Linked DNA regions of Gluconacetobacter diazotrophicus PA1 5. The protein of the gene in region 2 binds, or shares a complex with, the protein of the main gene of each other region. Links are inferred from orthologs where the notes say so. Each region holds a gene or a part of one and is shown on either strand. Other genes may lie near its edges.

Region 1 (5,063 bases), 2.3 Mb from region 2 along the record:
GCAGCGCGGCTGCAGACCCGGCGGCAGGCAGGGCTGGCGGCCTTCGTCGCCGGATTCGGCGCGTAGCCGGCCATGGATTTTTCATCGATCACGGTGCTGTGCATCGGGGACATCATGCTGGACCGTTTCGTCTATGGCGAAATGGAGCGCATTTCCCCCGAGGCCCCGGTGCCCGTCCTGCGGCTGGGCCGCACGCGCGAAATGCCCGGCGGCGTGGGCAACGTGGCCAACAACATCCTGTCGCTGGGCGGCCGGGCGATCCTGGTCGGCCTGGTGGGACGGGACACGCCGGGGCAGGCCCTGCGCGGCCTGCTGGGCCAGCGCCCGGGCCTGACCGACGCACTGGTCGAAACCGGCGCGCGGCCGACGATCTGCAAGACGCGCTTCATCGCCGCCAACCAGCAGGTCGTCCGCGCGGACGAGGAAAGCCGCCTGGCGCTGCAACCCGACGAGGCCACGTCCCTGATCGCCGCCATTGACGCCCATATCGGCGCGGCGGACATCGTCGTGCTGTCGGACTATGCCAAGGGAACCTGCGCCGACCCGGTGATCGCCCATGCCATCGCCACGGCGCGGGCGCGGGGGATCGCGGTGTTCGTCGATCCGAAATCGCGCGATTTCGCACGCTATCGCGGGGCGAGCTGCATCACGCCCAACGCCCGTGAACTGGCCCAGGCCACGGGCCTGCCCATCGATACCGACGCCGAGATCGAGCAGGCGGCCCGCGCGGCGATGGCCCGGGCCGACGCCGTCGCCATCCTGGCCACGCGGTCCGAGAAGGGCATGGCGCTGGTCGAGCGCGAGGGCGGGGTCCAGATCGTCCCGGCCCGCGCGCGCGAGGTCTTCGACGTGTCGGGCGCGGGCGACACCGTGATCGCCGCCCTGGCGCTGGCCGCGGGATCGGGCATGACGCTGGCCCAGGCGATGCACGTGGCCAATGCCGCCGCCGGGGTCGTGGTCGGCAAGCTGGGCACCGCGACGGCCGACATCGCCGAGGTCCTGGCCGAACTGAACGCCCAGGACGCCGATGCCATGGGCGGCACGCCGTCCCTGCTGTCGCGCGCGCAGGCGGCCGAGCAGGTCGCGCGCTGGAAGGCGCAGGGCCTGCGGGTCGGCTTCACCAACGGCTGTTTCGACATCATCCATCCCGGCCATGTCGCGCTGCTGGCGGCGGCCCGGAGGGCATGCGACCGGCTGATCGTGGCGCTGAACGACGATGCCAGCGTGGCGCGGCTGAAGGGCCCCGAACGCCCGGTCAACCCGCTGGAAGACCGGGCCCGGGTCATGGCGGCGATCCGCCACGTCGATGCCGTCGTCGCCTTCGGCGAGGACACGCCGCTGGAGTTGATCCGGCTGCTGTTGCCCGACGTGCTGGTCAAGGGCGCGGACTATCGCCCCGACCAGGTCGTGGGCGCGGACGTGGTGCGGCAGGCCGGCGGGCGCGTGGTGCTGGCCGACCTGGAAGACGGCAAATCGACCACCCGCACGATCGGCCGCATCCGTGCCGCCGGGGCGGCCGACCGATGACCGCCGACGGAATGGCCCCCGTCACCCCCCCCGCCGTGGCGGACGACAAAATCCGCCAGGCCCATGCCGCGTTCCGGTCGTGGCTGTTCGAGACCGCCCTGCCGGCATGGGGCGATGCCGGGTGCGACGGCACGGCGGACGACCCCGCCCGCTGGGGCGCGCAGGAACATCTGGCCCTGGACGGCCGGCCCGCCCGCCCGGGCTTCAAGCGCATGCGGGTGCAGGCGCGGCAGTTATATGCCTTCACCCGCGCCGCCCTGTACGGCTGGCCGGGCGGGGCGGAGCGGGCGCGCGGGATCTATCGCTTCATGCTGTCCGGGCTGCGGGCGGACGGCGGATGGGTGTCCCGCCTGACGCCGGAAGGCGCGGTGCTGGACCGCACGGCGGATCTGTACGACCTGGCCTTCATCCTCTTCGCCCTGTCGTGGTACGCGCGGCTGGATCGGTCCGGCGAGCCGGTGCGCCTGGCCCGCCGCACGGTCGCATGGCTGCGCGCCACGATGGCCACCGGTAATGGCGGGTTCCTGAACACCCTGCCGCGCACCGACGGCCCCCGTCAGCAGAACCCGCACATGCACCTGCTGGAAGCCGCGCTGGCGCTGTTCGAGACGACGGGCGACGACGCCGACGCCGCGCTGGCGCACGATCTGGTGGAACTGTTCCGCACCTGCCTGTTCGACGAGCGCGCCGGGACGCTGGGCGAATTCTTCACCGAATCCTGGCAGCCCGTTTCCGGCCTGGACGGCACGCTGGTCGAACCGGGCCATCAGTACGAATGGGTCTGGCTGCTGCATGAATATGGCCGCCTGACCGGCCGGACGCTGCCGGGCCACGCGCGCAGCCTGTTCGCCTTCGGCCGGCGGCACGGCGTGGACCCGGATACGGGGCTGGTCCGCGACGTGCTGACCCGCGACGGCGCCATCGTGCGCGGCGGCGCGCGCCTGTGGGCACAGACCGAGGCCCTGCGCGCGGAAATCGTCACGCACGGCCCGCAGGCGGACAACGGCGCCCAGATCGTGCGGATCGTGGACAACCTGCTGGGCCCCTATTTCACCGGCTGCCCGGCCGGAACATGGAACGACCAGCTGGATGCGGCAGGGCACCCGGTGGGCGACAAGATCCCGGCCAGTTCCTTCTACCATATCGTCGCGGGCTATGCGGAACTGGACCGGCTGGTGAACGAGGCCCGTCCGGGCGCGTGACGCTGCCGGGGAAGTTATCCCCGGCTTCCTCGGTTATCCACAACCGAAGGACCGCCCGGATCTGGTATGAGGGCGACGTGAACCAGATCAATTCCCCCCAAGACGAGTCCCAGTCCCGGGACGGTACCCTGCTGGGCCTGACGCAGCGGCAGCCCCCCGCCAACATCCAGGCGGAACAGGCGCTGCTGGGCGCGCTGCTGACCAACAACCGGGCGTACGACCGGGTATCGGACTTCCTGACCGGCGAGCATTTCGCCGATACCGTGAACGGGCGGATCTACGATTCCATCGCCCGCCGGATCGAGGCCGGGCAACTGGCCGACCCGGTGACCCTGCGCGGGGAATTCGAACATTCCGGCGTGCTGGACGGCGTGGGCGGCACGGCGTACCTGGCCCGCCTGCTGACGGCGATGGTCGGCATCATCAATGCCGGCGATTACGGCCGCGCCATCCATGACGCCTGGGTCCGCCGCCAGTTGATCGATATCGGCGAGACGGTAGTCAACAACGCCTTCGGCGCCCGGCCGGACCTGGACGGCGTGGACCAGATCGCCGCCAGCGAGGAAGCGCTGTTCCGCCTGGCCACCGACAAGGGGCAGGAGGGCGGCTTCACCAGCTTCGACCGCGCGCTGGCCGACGCGCTGGACGTGGCCGAGAAGGCATTCCACCGCACCGGCGATGTCGTGGGCCTGACCACCGGCCTGCGCGACCTGGACAAGAAGACGGGCGGCCTGCATCCGTCGGACCTGCTGATCCTGGCCGGCCGGCCGGCGATGGGCAAGACGGCGCTGGCGACCAAGATCGCCTTCAGCGCCGCGCGGGCCCTGCTGCGCGAGGCGCAGGAGGCCGCGCCGGGCACGCAGACCAAGGGATCGGTCGCGATCTTCTCGCTGGAAATGTCGGCCGAGCAGCTGGCCACCCGTATCCTGTCCGAACAGGCCAGCGTGTCGGGCGAGCGCATCCGGCGCGGCGAGATCGGGCAGAAGGAATTCGACCGCTTCGTCCACGTCACCCGCGAACTGGCGCAATTGCCGCTGCATATCGACGACACGCCGGCCATTTCGCTGTCGGCGATGCGCACCCGCTGCCGCCGCCTGGCCCGTACCAAGGGGCTGAGCCTGGTGGTGGTGGATTACCTGCAGCTGATGCGCCCATCGGTGGGCACGCGACCGGAAAGCCGCGTTCTGGAAATCTCGATGATCACTCAGGGGCTGAAGGCCATCGCCAAGGAACTGAGCGTGCCGGTGATCGCGCTGTCACAGCTCTCCCGCCAGGTCGAAAGCCGCGAGGACAAGCGCCCGATGCTGTCGGACCTGCGCGAATCCGGGTCGATCGAACAGGACGCCGACGCCGTCATGTTCGTCTATCGCGACCAGTATTACCTGCAGCAGCGCCAGCCCAAGGAAACGGCGTACGACTCGACGGACAAATACCAGACCGCGCTGGAGGACTGGCAGCGCAAGATGGACCTGGCCCATAACCGCGCCGAACTGATCCTGGAAAAACAGCGCCACGGGCCCACCGGCACCGTGCATCTGTTCTTCGAGGGCGAGTTCACCCGGTTCGGGGACCTGGACCTGGTCCATGAGTAACGGGGCACGTTCCTGGTCTAGTCCAGCACCCTGGGCACCGACTGCCCCCGCGTCAGATCGCCGATCCGCGCCACCGCCTCGTCCATCCGCGCCTCGGGCACCGCGACCACCAGATCCGCCCCCGTCGCGTCGAACGCTTCCTCTTCCACCACCGCGTCCAGCGCCCCCAGCCGGGCGCGCAGCAGGGCCAGGTCGGCGAAGCCGCAATGGAATGCCAGCCGGACCAGGGTCACGATCGGGGTCCGGGGCGCCAGGCGCAGGCATTCCGCCGCCGTGCCGCCATAGGCGCGGACCAGCCCCCCCGCCCCCAGCTTGATGCCGCCGAACCAGCGCGTCACCACCACCACGGTCCGGTCGAACCCCTGCCCGTCGATCACCTGCAGGATCGGCCGGCCCGCCGTGCCCCCGGGTTCGCCGGCATCGTCGCTGCGGTAATCCTGCCCGATGCGATAGGCCCAGCAGTTATGCGTGGCATCCGCGACGGACACCGCACGGACGAAATCCAGCGCCTCGGCCGGCGTCGCGACGGGCGCCGCCTGGGCCAGGAACACGCTCTTGCGGACCTCCTTCTCCAGCCGGGCGGGGGCTTCCAGCATCACGCGGCCCCCCGCCTGGCTGTCGGCCCGGCTGCCGCTCATGACCCGTCGTCGGCCGCGTCCCCGCCGCCGAACAGGGCCACCAGATCCCCCAGATGGCCGATTTCATTCAGGTGCAGCCCATCCGGCGCGACCAGGCGGGTATG
Region 2 (7,399 bases):
GGTACGGCCCAGGCTCTCGGTATCGACGTTGCCCGCGGCACCCCCGGCTTCCTCGCCCTCGGTGTCGGCCTCCTCGGCCTTCTCCTCGCGATTGGCCTCGCTGTCGTCGTTATCCTCGTTCTCGACGACCTGGATGCCCATTTCGGACAGGACCGCCATCACATCCTCGATCTGCTCCGACGACATCTGATCCTGGGGCAGGACGGCGTTCAGCTCGTCGAAGGTGATGTACCCCCGTTCCTTGCCCCGTGCGATCAGTCTCTTGACGGCTCCGGATTGGGTATCCAGCAGAGTGGTGTCGTTGTCCTGATCGCCAGCAGTCGCTTCCGAACCCGCGGCTGTCTTTGTCGCCATCGCCTGCCCTATCCTCAACCGCTAAAGCGCCCTCGCCTGTGTCATGCAACGGCGTCGCCGGCCCTGTTTCGCGGTCCGGTCGCGTTGCCGCGCAGGGCGCGTAAACCACCGGATACGAAATGACCACTTTGTCGCATCTGACAAATTACAGTGTGGTGCAGGTGGTCGATTCACTCGCGGAAGTCAAGGCCCGGCATGGCGCGCCGACGCGCAACCTTACCCTTCGCCGGGCGTGAGATCCCCGCGCCGCAACGCCTCCCAGGCCAGAAGCCGGGTCCGCAAACTGGCCCACGACCGCGCGTCCAGCGTGCCGGCGCACAGGCTTTCGGTGTCCAGGCGGATATCTTCGCCGAACTGCCGGACATTCAGCAAGGCAAAAAAATGCCACCATTCCTGCACCACGTCGACCGCCATCAGGTCGTCGGGCGCGCTCAGCGACATCGGCAGCGGCCGGGCGGCCACCACCGCCATCCGTTCCTCCGCCAGGCCGCCCTCGTCCAGGCGCCGGTCCAGCGCCTTCGCATCCGTCAGGTCGCCCGACGCGGCCAGGTCCATCACCGCGGCCCGCACCCGCGCCAGGGCGGGCGGCAGGTCCAGGCGGCAATAGGCGTCCTCGACCTCGGGCAGGATATGGGGGTGGCGCAGCAGGATCGCGGTCAGGATGCGCATGCGCTCCTGCGCCGCGGCCGCTTCGTCGAACGGCGCCGGGGCGGACCCGGCCGGCCACGACACGCCCGCCTGCCTGCCGTCCCCGCGCTGGCCGCCCTGGCCCGCACGCTTCCCCTGGCCCGGACGGCGGCGATAGGTCTCGAAGAAGCGGTCCAGCAGCGTGCTGCGATATTCCGCCGCCAGCCCCTTGTCCGCGATCAGCGCCGCCGCCTCGACCAGGCGCCGGCGCACCGCGGCGCGCTGCTCGGGCCCGGGGTCGCGTACCCCCTGGGTCAGCAGGTCGAACAGCACGTGGCCGATCGGCCGCGCGCCCTCCAGCAGTGCCGCCACCGCGCCGCTTCCCTGCCCGCGCAGCAGGCTGTCGGGGTCCTCGCCCTCCGGCAGGGCGCAGAAGCGCAGGGTGCGGTTGATATCCAGCAGCGGCAGCGCCGTTTCCGCCGCCTTGACCGCCGCGCGCTGCCCTGCCCCGTCGCCGTCGAAGCACAGGATCGGGGCCGCCGCCATCTGCCACAGCGCCTCCATCTGTTCCGACGTCAGGGCGGTGCCCAATGGCGCGACCGCGCCGGGGAACCCCGCCTGGTGCAGGGCGATGACGTCCATGTAGCCTTCGACCACCACCAGTTCGACCGGCGGCGCCCCGCGCGGCCGCGCGGTGCGCAGCGCGGCCCGGGCGCGATCCATGCCGAACAGGGTCCGCCGCTTGGAAAACAGCGCGGTCTCGGGCCCGTTGAGGTATTTCGGCTGCCCATCCCCCAGGATGCGCCCGCCGAACGAGACCAGGCTGCCCCGCCGGTCGCGGATCGGGAAGGTCACGCGGTTGAAGAACAGTTCCCCCTTCGGGCGCCCGTCCTCGTCCACGCGCATCAGCCCGGCCTGCGCCAGCATCTCGGGCGTGACCCCGTGCGGCGCCAACTCGTTCAGCAATCCGCCCCGCCCGTCGCCGGACCAGCCCAGCCCGAAGCCGGCGATCGTCTCGTCCGACAGGCCCCGCCCGCGCAGGTAGGCCAGGCCCGCCCGGCCCTCGGGCGCATGCAGCCGGCGCACCCAGGCGGCCTGCACCAGGTCCAGCACGTCGGACAGGCCCCGGGCGCGCTGCTCGGCCTCGCGCTCCCGCGGGCTGGCGCGCGGCACCTCCAGCCCCGCCTCGCCCGCCAGTTCGGCGACCGCTTCGGGAAAGGAGCGTCCCTCGCTCTGCATCACGAAGGAAATGACGTCTCCATGCGCGCCACAGCCGAAGCAGTGGAAATGATCGTCATAGACGTAGAATGACGGCGTCTTCTCGCCATGGAAGGGGCAGCAGGCCTTCCAGTTCCTCCCCGACCGGACCAGCTTGGTCCGGCGGCCGATCACCGAGGCGATCGGCGTGCGGGCACGCAATTCCTCCAGAAAGGCGGGATCGAGCGCCACCGCGTCAGGCGGACAGCAGCGTCTTGACGGTGGCGCTGGCGCGGCCGGCATCCAGTGCCGCGCCGAAGCGCGCCTTCAGCGCGGCCATGACGCGGCCCATGTCCTTCATCGACGCCGCCCCCAGTTCCGCGATCGCCTCGCGCGTCGCCGCCTCCAGCGTGGCGGCGTCCAGCTCGGCGGGCAGGTAGCCGCGAATCGTCTCGATCTCGGCTTCTTCCTTCTCGGCCAGTTCGGGGCGGCCGCCCTGGCGGTACATCGCCGCCGATTCGGTGCGCGACTTGATCATGCCGCGCAGCATGGACACGATCTCGTCCTCCGCCACCTCGCCACCCTTGGCCCGGGCGCCGATGTCGACGTCCTTCAGCCTGGCGTTCACCATGCGCAGGGTGCCGACGCGCCCGGACTGCCCGGCCTTCATCGCCGCCTTGAGGTCTTCCATGAAACGCGCGCGCAGGGACATGATCCCGTTCTCCTGATCCAGTGGCGGGCGCCGGCGAGGGGCCGGAACATTTTTCCCACCGATTTGCCGTCGATCCGGGTGGGAATTTTCTTCCCAGCCGATCGGGACGCTGGTAGGAGATAATCCCGGAAGGAAGAATTCGCCATGCCGATATCGATCGAGACCATCATCGAGCGTCTGGGCGGCGCGGATCATGCCGCCCGGCTGACCGGCGTCGGGACCGAGGCCATCCGCAAATGGCGGCAGGCCCGCGCGATCCCGCCCAAGCATTGGACGGTCATCCTGCGCCACACCGGCCTCAGCCTTTCCGACCTGCAACCCGACAGCGCGTCCGACCGAGCGGAGACCCAGATGCCGGAGACCCCGTTACCCCCCGCCACCCAGCCCCCCGAAGGCGCCACCGCCGCGCTGGTCCTGGCCGACGGCACGGTCGCGTGGGGGCGCGGCTTCGGCGCGCATACGCCGGCCGCCGGCAGCGCCATCGGCGAACTGTGCTTTTCCACCGGCATGACCGGCTATCAGGAAACCCTGACCGATCCCTCCTTCGCCGGGCAGATCATCACCTTCACCTTTCCCCATATCGGCAATGTCGGCACCAACGCGGATGACGACGAAGCCCCCCGCGTGGCCGCGCGCGGGCTGGCGGTCAAGCAGGACCTGACCGAGCCCGCCAACTGGCGCGCGACGCAGGGGCTGGACGCCTGGCTGGCCGGCCAGGGCGTGCCGGGCATCTGCGGCGTCGATACCCGCGCCATCACGCTGCGGGTGCGCGACGGCGGCCCGCAGACCGCCATCCTGGCCTACCCCGCCGACGGCGTGTTCGACCTGGACGCCCTGCGTGCCCAGGCCGCCGCATGGCCGGGGCTGGAAGGCATGGACCTGGCCCGCGACGTGACCTGCGCCGCCCCCTATTCCTGGGACAAGGGCGTCTGGACCTGGCCCGCGGGCACCTGCCCGCTGCCCGAGCGCCGCCGCCGCGTGGTCGCGGTCGATTACGGCGCCAAGCGCAACATCCTGCGCTGCCTGGCCAGCGCGGGCTGCGACGTGACGGTCGTGCCGGCCACGGCCACGGCGGACCAGATCCTGGCCCACGCGCCGGACGGCGTGTTCCTGTCCAACGGCCCGGGCGACCCGGCCGCGACCGCCGAATATGCCGTGCCGGCGATCCGCGGCGTGCTGGAGGCCGGCAAGCCGGTCTTCGGCATCTGCCTGGGCCACCAGTTGCTGGCGCAGGCGCTGGGCGCGCGCACCTACAAGCTGGCGCGCGGCCATCGCGGCGCCAACCAGCCGGTCAAGGACCTGGGAACCGGGCGGGTCGAGATCACGAGCCAGAATCACGGCTTCGCGGTGGACGAATCCAGCCTGCCCGCCGACGTGCGCGTGACCCATACCAGCCTGTTCGACGGCTCGAACGAGGGCATCGCCTCCGACCGCTATCCGGCCTTCTCGGTCCAGTACCATCCCGAGGCCAGCCCCGGCCCGTCGGACAGCCATTATCTGTTCGACCGCTTCGTCGCCCTGATCGACCGCGTCAACGCACCCGTCTGAAAGCAGCACACCATGCCCAAACGGACAGATATCCGCTCCATCCTGATCATCGGCGCTGGTCCGATCGTCATCGGCCAGGCGTGCGAATTCGACTATTCCGGCGCCCAGGCCTGCAAGGCCCTGCGCGAGGAAGGGTACCGGGTCATCCTGGTCAATTCCAACCCGGCCACGATCATGACCGATCCCGGACTGGCGGACGCGACCTATGTCGAGCCGATCACCCCGGAATTCGTCGAGCGGATCATCCTGCGCGAAAAGCCGGACGCCATCCTGCCGACCATGGGCGGCCAGACGGCGCTGAACACCGCCATGGCGCTGGACAAGTCCGGCTTCCTGAAGGAACACGGGGTGGAGTTGATCGGCGCTGACGCCGAAGTCATCGACCGTGCCGAGGACCGGCAGAAATTCCGCGAGGCGATGGACGCGATCGGCATCGAAAGCCCGCGCAGCGTGATCGCCCATACGCTGGACGAGGCCCGCGCGGCGCTGGAGCAGGTCGGCCTGCCCGCGGTCATCCGTCCCTCGTTCACCATGGGCGGCTCGGGCGGCGGCATCGCCTATAACCGCGAGGAATTCGACCAGATCGTGGCCTCGGGCCTCGACGCGTCCCCGACCACCGAGGTGCTGATCGAGGAATCGGTGCTGGGCTGGAAGGAGTTCGAGATGGAGGTCGTCCGCGACAGCGCGGACAACTGCATCATCGTGTGCTCGATCGAGAACATCGATCCGATGGGCGTGCATACCGGCGATTCCATCACCGTCGCGCCGGCGCTGACCCTGACCGACAAGGAATACCAGCGCATGCGCGACGCCTCGCTGGCGTGCCTGCGCGCCATCGGCGTCGATACCGGCGGGTCGAACGTGCAGTTCGGCGTCAACCCCGCCGACGGCCGCATGGTGGTCATCGAGATGAATCCCCGCGTCTCGCGCTCCTCCGCGCTGGCGTCCAAGGCCACGGGCTTTCCCATCGCCAAGGTCGCGGCCAAGCTGGCCGTGGGCTACACGCTGGACGAACTGGCCAACGACATCACGGGCTCGACCCCGGCGTCGTTCGAGCCGACCATCGACTATGTGGTGGTCAAGATCCCGCGCTTCACCTTCGAGAAATTCCCCGGCACCCCCGCCCTGCTGTCCACCAGCATGAAATCGGTCGGCGAGGCGATGGCCATCGGCCGCTCGTTCCCCGAGGCGCTGCAGAAGGGCCTGCGCTCGATGGAAACCGGGCTGGCCGGGCTGGACCCGGTCGAGGCCCCGGGCGACGGCGGCGAGGACGCGTTCCGCGCCGCCCTGTCCCAGCCCCGGCCGGAACGGATCCTGATGGCCGCCCAGGCGTTGCGCGCCGGCCTGGGCGTGGATGAAATCCACGCCGCCTGCCGGTTCGAGCCCTGGTTCCTGCGCGAGTTGCAGAAGATCGTGGCGGCGGAACATGCCGTGGTCCGCGACGGCCTGCCCCAGGACGCGCTGGCGCTGCGCCGGCTGAAGGCGCTGGGCTTCTCGGACGTGCAGCTCGGCCGCCTGTCGGGCACCGGCGCGCACGAGGTCGCGTCCCTGCGCGCGCGGCTGGCGGTCGCGCCCGTCTACAAGCGGATCGACACCTGCGCCGGCGAATTCGCCTCGGCCACGCCCTATATGTATTCGACCTACGAGGGCGGGTTCGGCGTGCCGGATTGCGAAAGCCACCCGACCGACCGGCGCAAGATCGTGATCCTGGGCGGCGGTCCCAACCGCATCGGCCAGGGGATCGAATTCGACTATTGCTGCGTCCACGCCGCCTATGCGCTGCGCGAGGCCGGGTTCGAGACCATCATGGTCAACTGCAACCCCGAGACCGTCTCGACCGACTACGACACCTCGGACCGCCTGTATTTCGAGCCGCTGACCGAAGAGGACGTGATCGCGCTGATCCGGCGCGAGCAGGCCAGCGGCACCGTGCTGGGCTGCATCGTGCAGTATGGCGGCCAGACGCCGCTGAAGCTGTCCCGCGCGCTGGAGGCCGCCGGCATTCCGCTGCTGGGCACGCCGGCCGACGCCATCGACCGCGCCGAGGACCGCGAGCGGTTCCAGGCCATGCTGCACAAGCTGGGCCTGCGCCAGCCGGACAACGGCATCGCCCGCACGGCGGCCGAGGCCGAGGACGTGGCCGAGCGCATCGGCTACCCCGTCGTGATCCGCCCGTCCTACGTGCTGGGCGGCCGGGCGATGGAAATCGTCCATGACCGCGCCAGCCTGCAGCGCTACATGCGCGTGGCGCTGCAACTGGCCGGGCACGACATCGCCTCGGGCCCGGTGCTGATCGACCGCTACCTGAACGACGCGATCGAGGCCGATGTGGACTGCATTTCCGACGGCCACACCGTCTATGTCGCCGGCGTCATGGAACATATCGAGGAAGCGGGCATCCATTCCGGCGACAGCGCCTGCTCGCTGCCGCCCTACACCCTCTCGCCCGCCATCGTCACCGAACTGAAGGAACAGACCGAGGCGATGGCCCGCGAACTGGGCATCGTCGGGCTGATGAACGTCCAGTACGCCATCAAGGACCAGGACATCTTCGTCCTGGAGGTCAATCCCCGCGCCTCGCGCACCGTGCCCTTCGTCGCCAAGGCGACCGGCGTGCCGGTGGCCAAGATCGGCGCGCGGGTCATGGCCGGGGCACGGCTGTCGGAATTCCGGCTGGACGACCGCGCCGTGGCGCCGCACGTCGCGGTGAAGGAAGCGGTGTTCCCCTTCAACCGCTTCCCCAACGTGGACACGATCCTGGGCCCGGAAATGCGCTCCACCGGCGAGGTGATGGGCCTGGACGCGTCGTTCGAGCGGGCCTTCGCCAAGTCGCAGCTTGCCGCCGGGGTGCGGCTGCCGCTGTCGGGTGTGGTGTTCCTGTCGGTGCGCCGCAGCGACAAGGCCGCCATCCCGGCGCTGGCCCGCCGGCTGGTGGACATGGGCTTCACCATCCTGGCCACC

The links. Proteins that work in one complex are often made in the same cells at the same time.
Region 1: the proteins of dnaG (region 2) and GDI_RS05350 are in contact, whole or in part, in a crystal structure (PDB 2R6A), measured with the Geobacillus stearothermophilus proteins. The link is inferred for Gluconacetobacter diazotrophicus PA1 5 from one-to-one orthologs. Residues at the interface, in WP_049624496.1 of Geobacillus stearothermophilus: Lys456, Leu457, Leu458, Pro459, Ala460, Asn463, Ala464, Leu467, Leu535, Leu536, Ile537, Ala538, Gln544, Glu545, Asp548, Tyr549, His552; in WP_033016901.1 of Geobacillus stearothermophilus: Ser13, Glu15, Ala16, Gln18, Glu91, Leu92, Asp94, Ala95, Val96, Pro97, Thr98, Ala99, Ala100, Asn101, Tyr104, Tyr105, Ile108.

The regions. Positions count from the first base shown.
Region 1 is NC_010125.1:1,124,395-1,129,457, forward strand. Bases 2,229-5,063 are described here. They hold GDI_RS05350 (replicative DNA helicase), read left to right. Parts: upstream 2,229-2,806; coding sequence 2,807-4,321; downstream 4,322-5,063. Other genes in these bases: GDI_RS05345 (AGE family epimerase/isomerase), read left to right, coding at 2,229-2,729; GDI_RS05355 (IMPACT family protein), read right to left, coding at 4,339-4,959; radA (DNA repair protein RadA), read right to left, coding at 4,956-5,063. Outside these bases: gmk (guanylate kinase), read left to right, coding at 1-66; rfaE1 (D-glycero-beta-D-manno-heptose-7-phosphate kinase), read left to right, coding at 73-1,527; more of GDI_RS05345, read left to right, coding at 1,524-2,228. UniProt on the Escherichia coli protein: The main replicative DNA helicase, it participates in initiation and elongation during chromosome replication. Travels ahead of the DNA replisome, separating dsDNA into templates for DNA synthesis.
Region 2 is NC_010125.1:3,428,205-3,435,603, forward strand. What follows is about bases 1-2,941. They hold dnaG (DNA primase), read right to left. Parts: upstream 2,431-2,941; coding sequence 571-2,430; downstream 1-570. Other genes in these bases: rpoD (RNA polymerase sigma factor RpoD), read right to left, coding at 1-354; GDI_RS15815 (GatB/YqeY domain-containing protein), read right to left, coding at 2,435-2,890. Also shown: carA (glutamine-hydrolyzing carbamoyl-phosphate synthase small subunit), read left to right, coding at 3,035-4,438; carB (carbamoyl-phosphate synthase large subunit), read left to right, coding at 4,451-7,399. UniProt on the Escherichia coli protein: RNA polymerase that catalyzes the synthesis of short RNA molecules used as primers for DNA polymerase during DNA replication.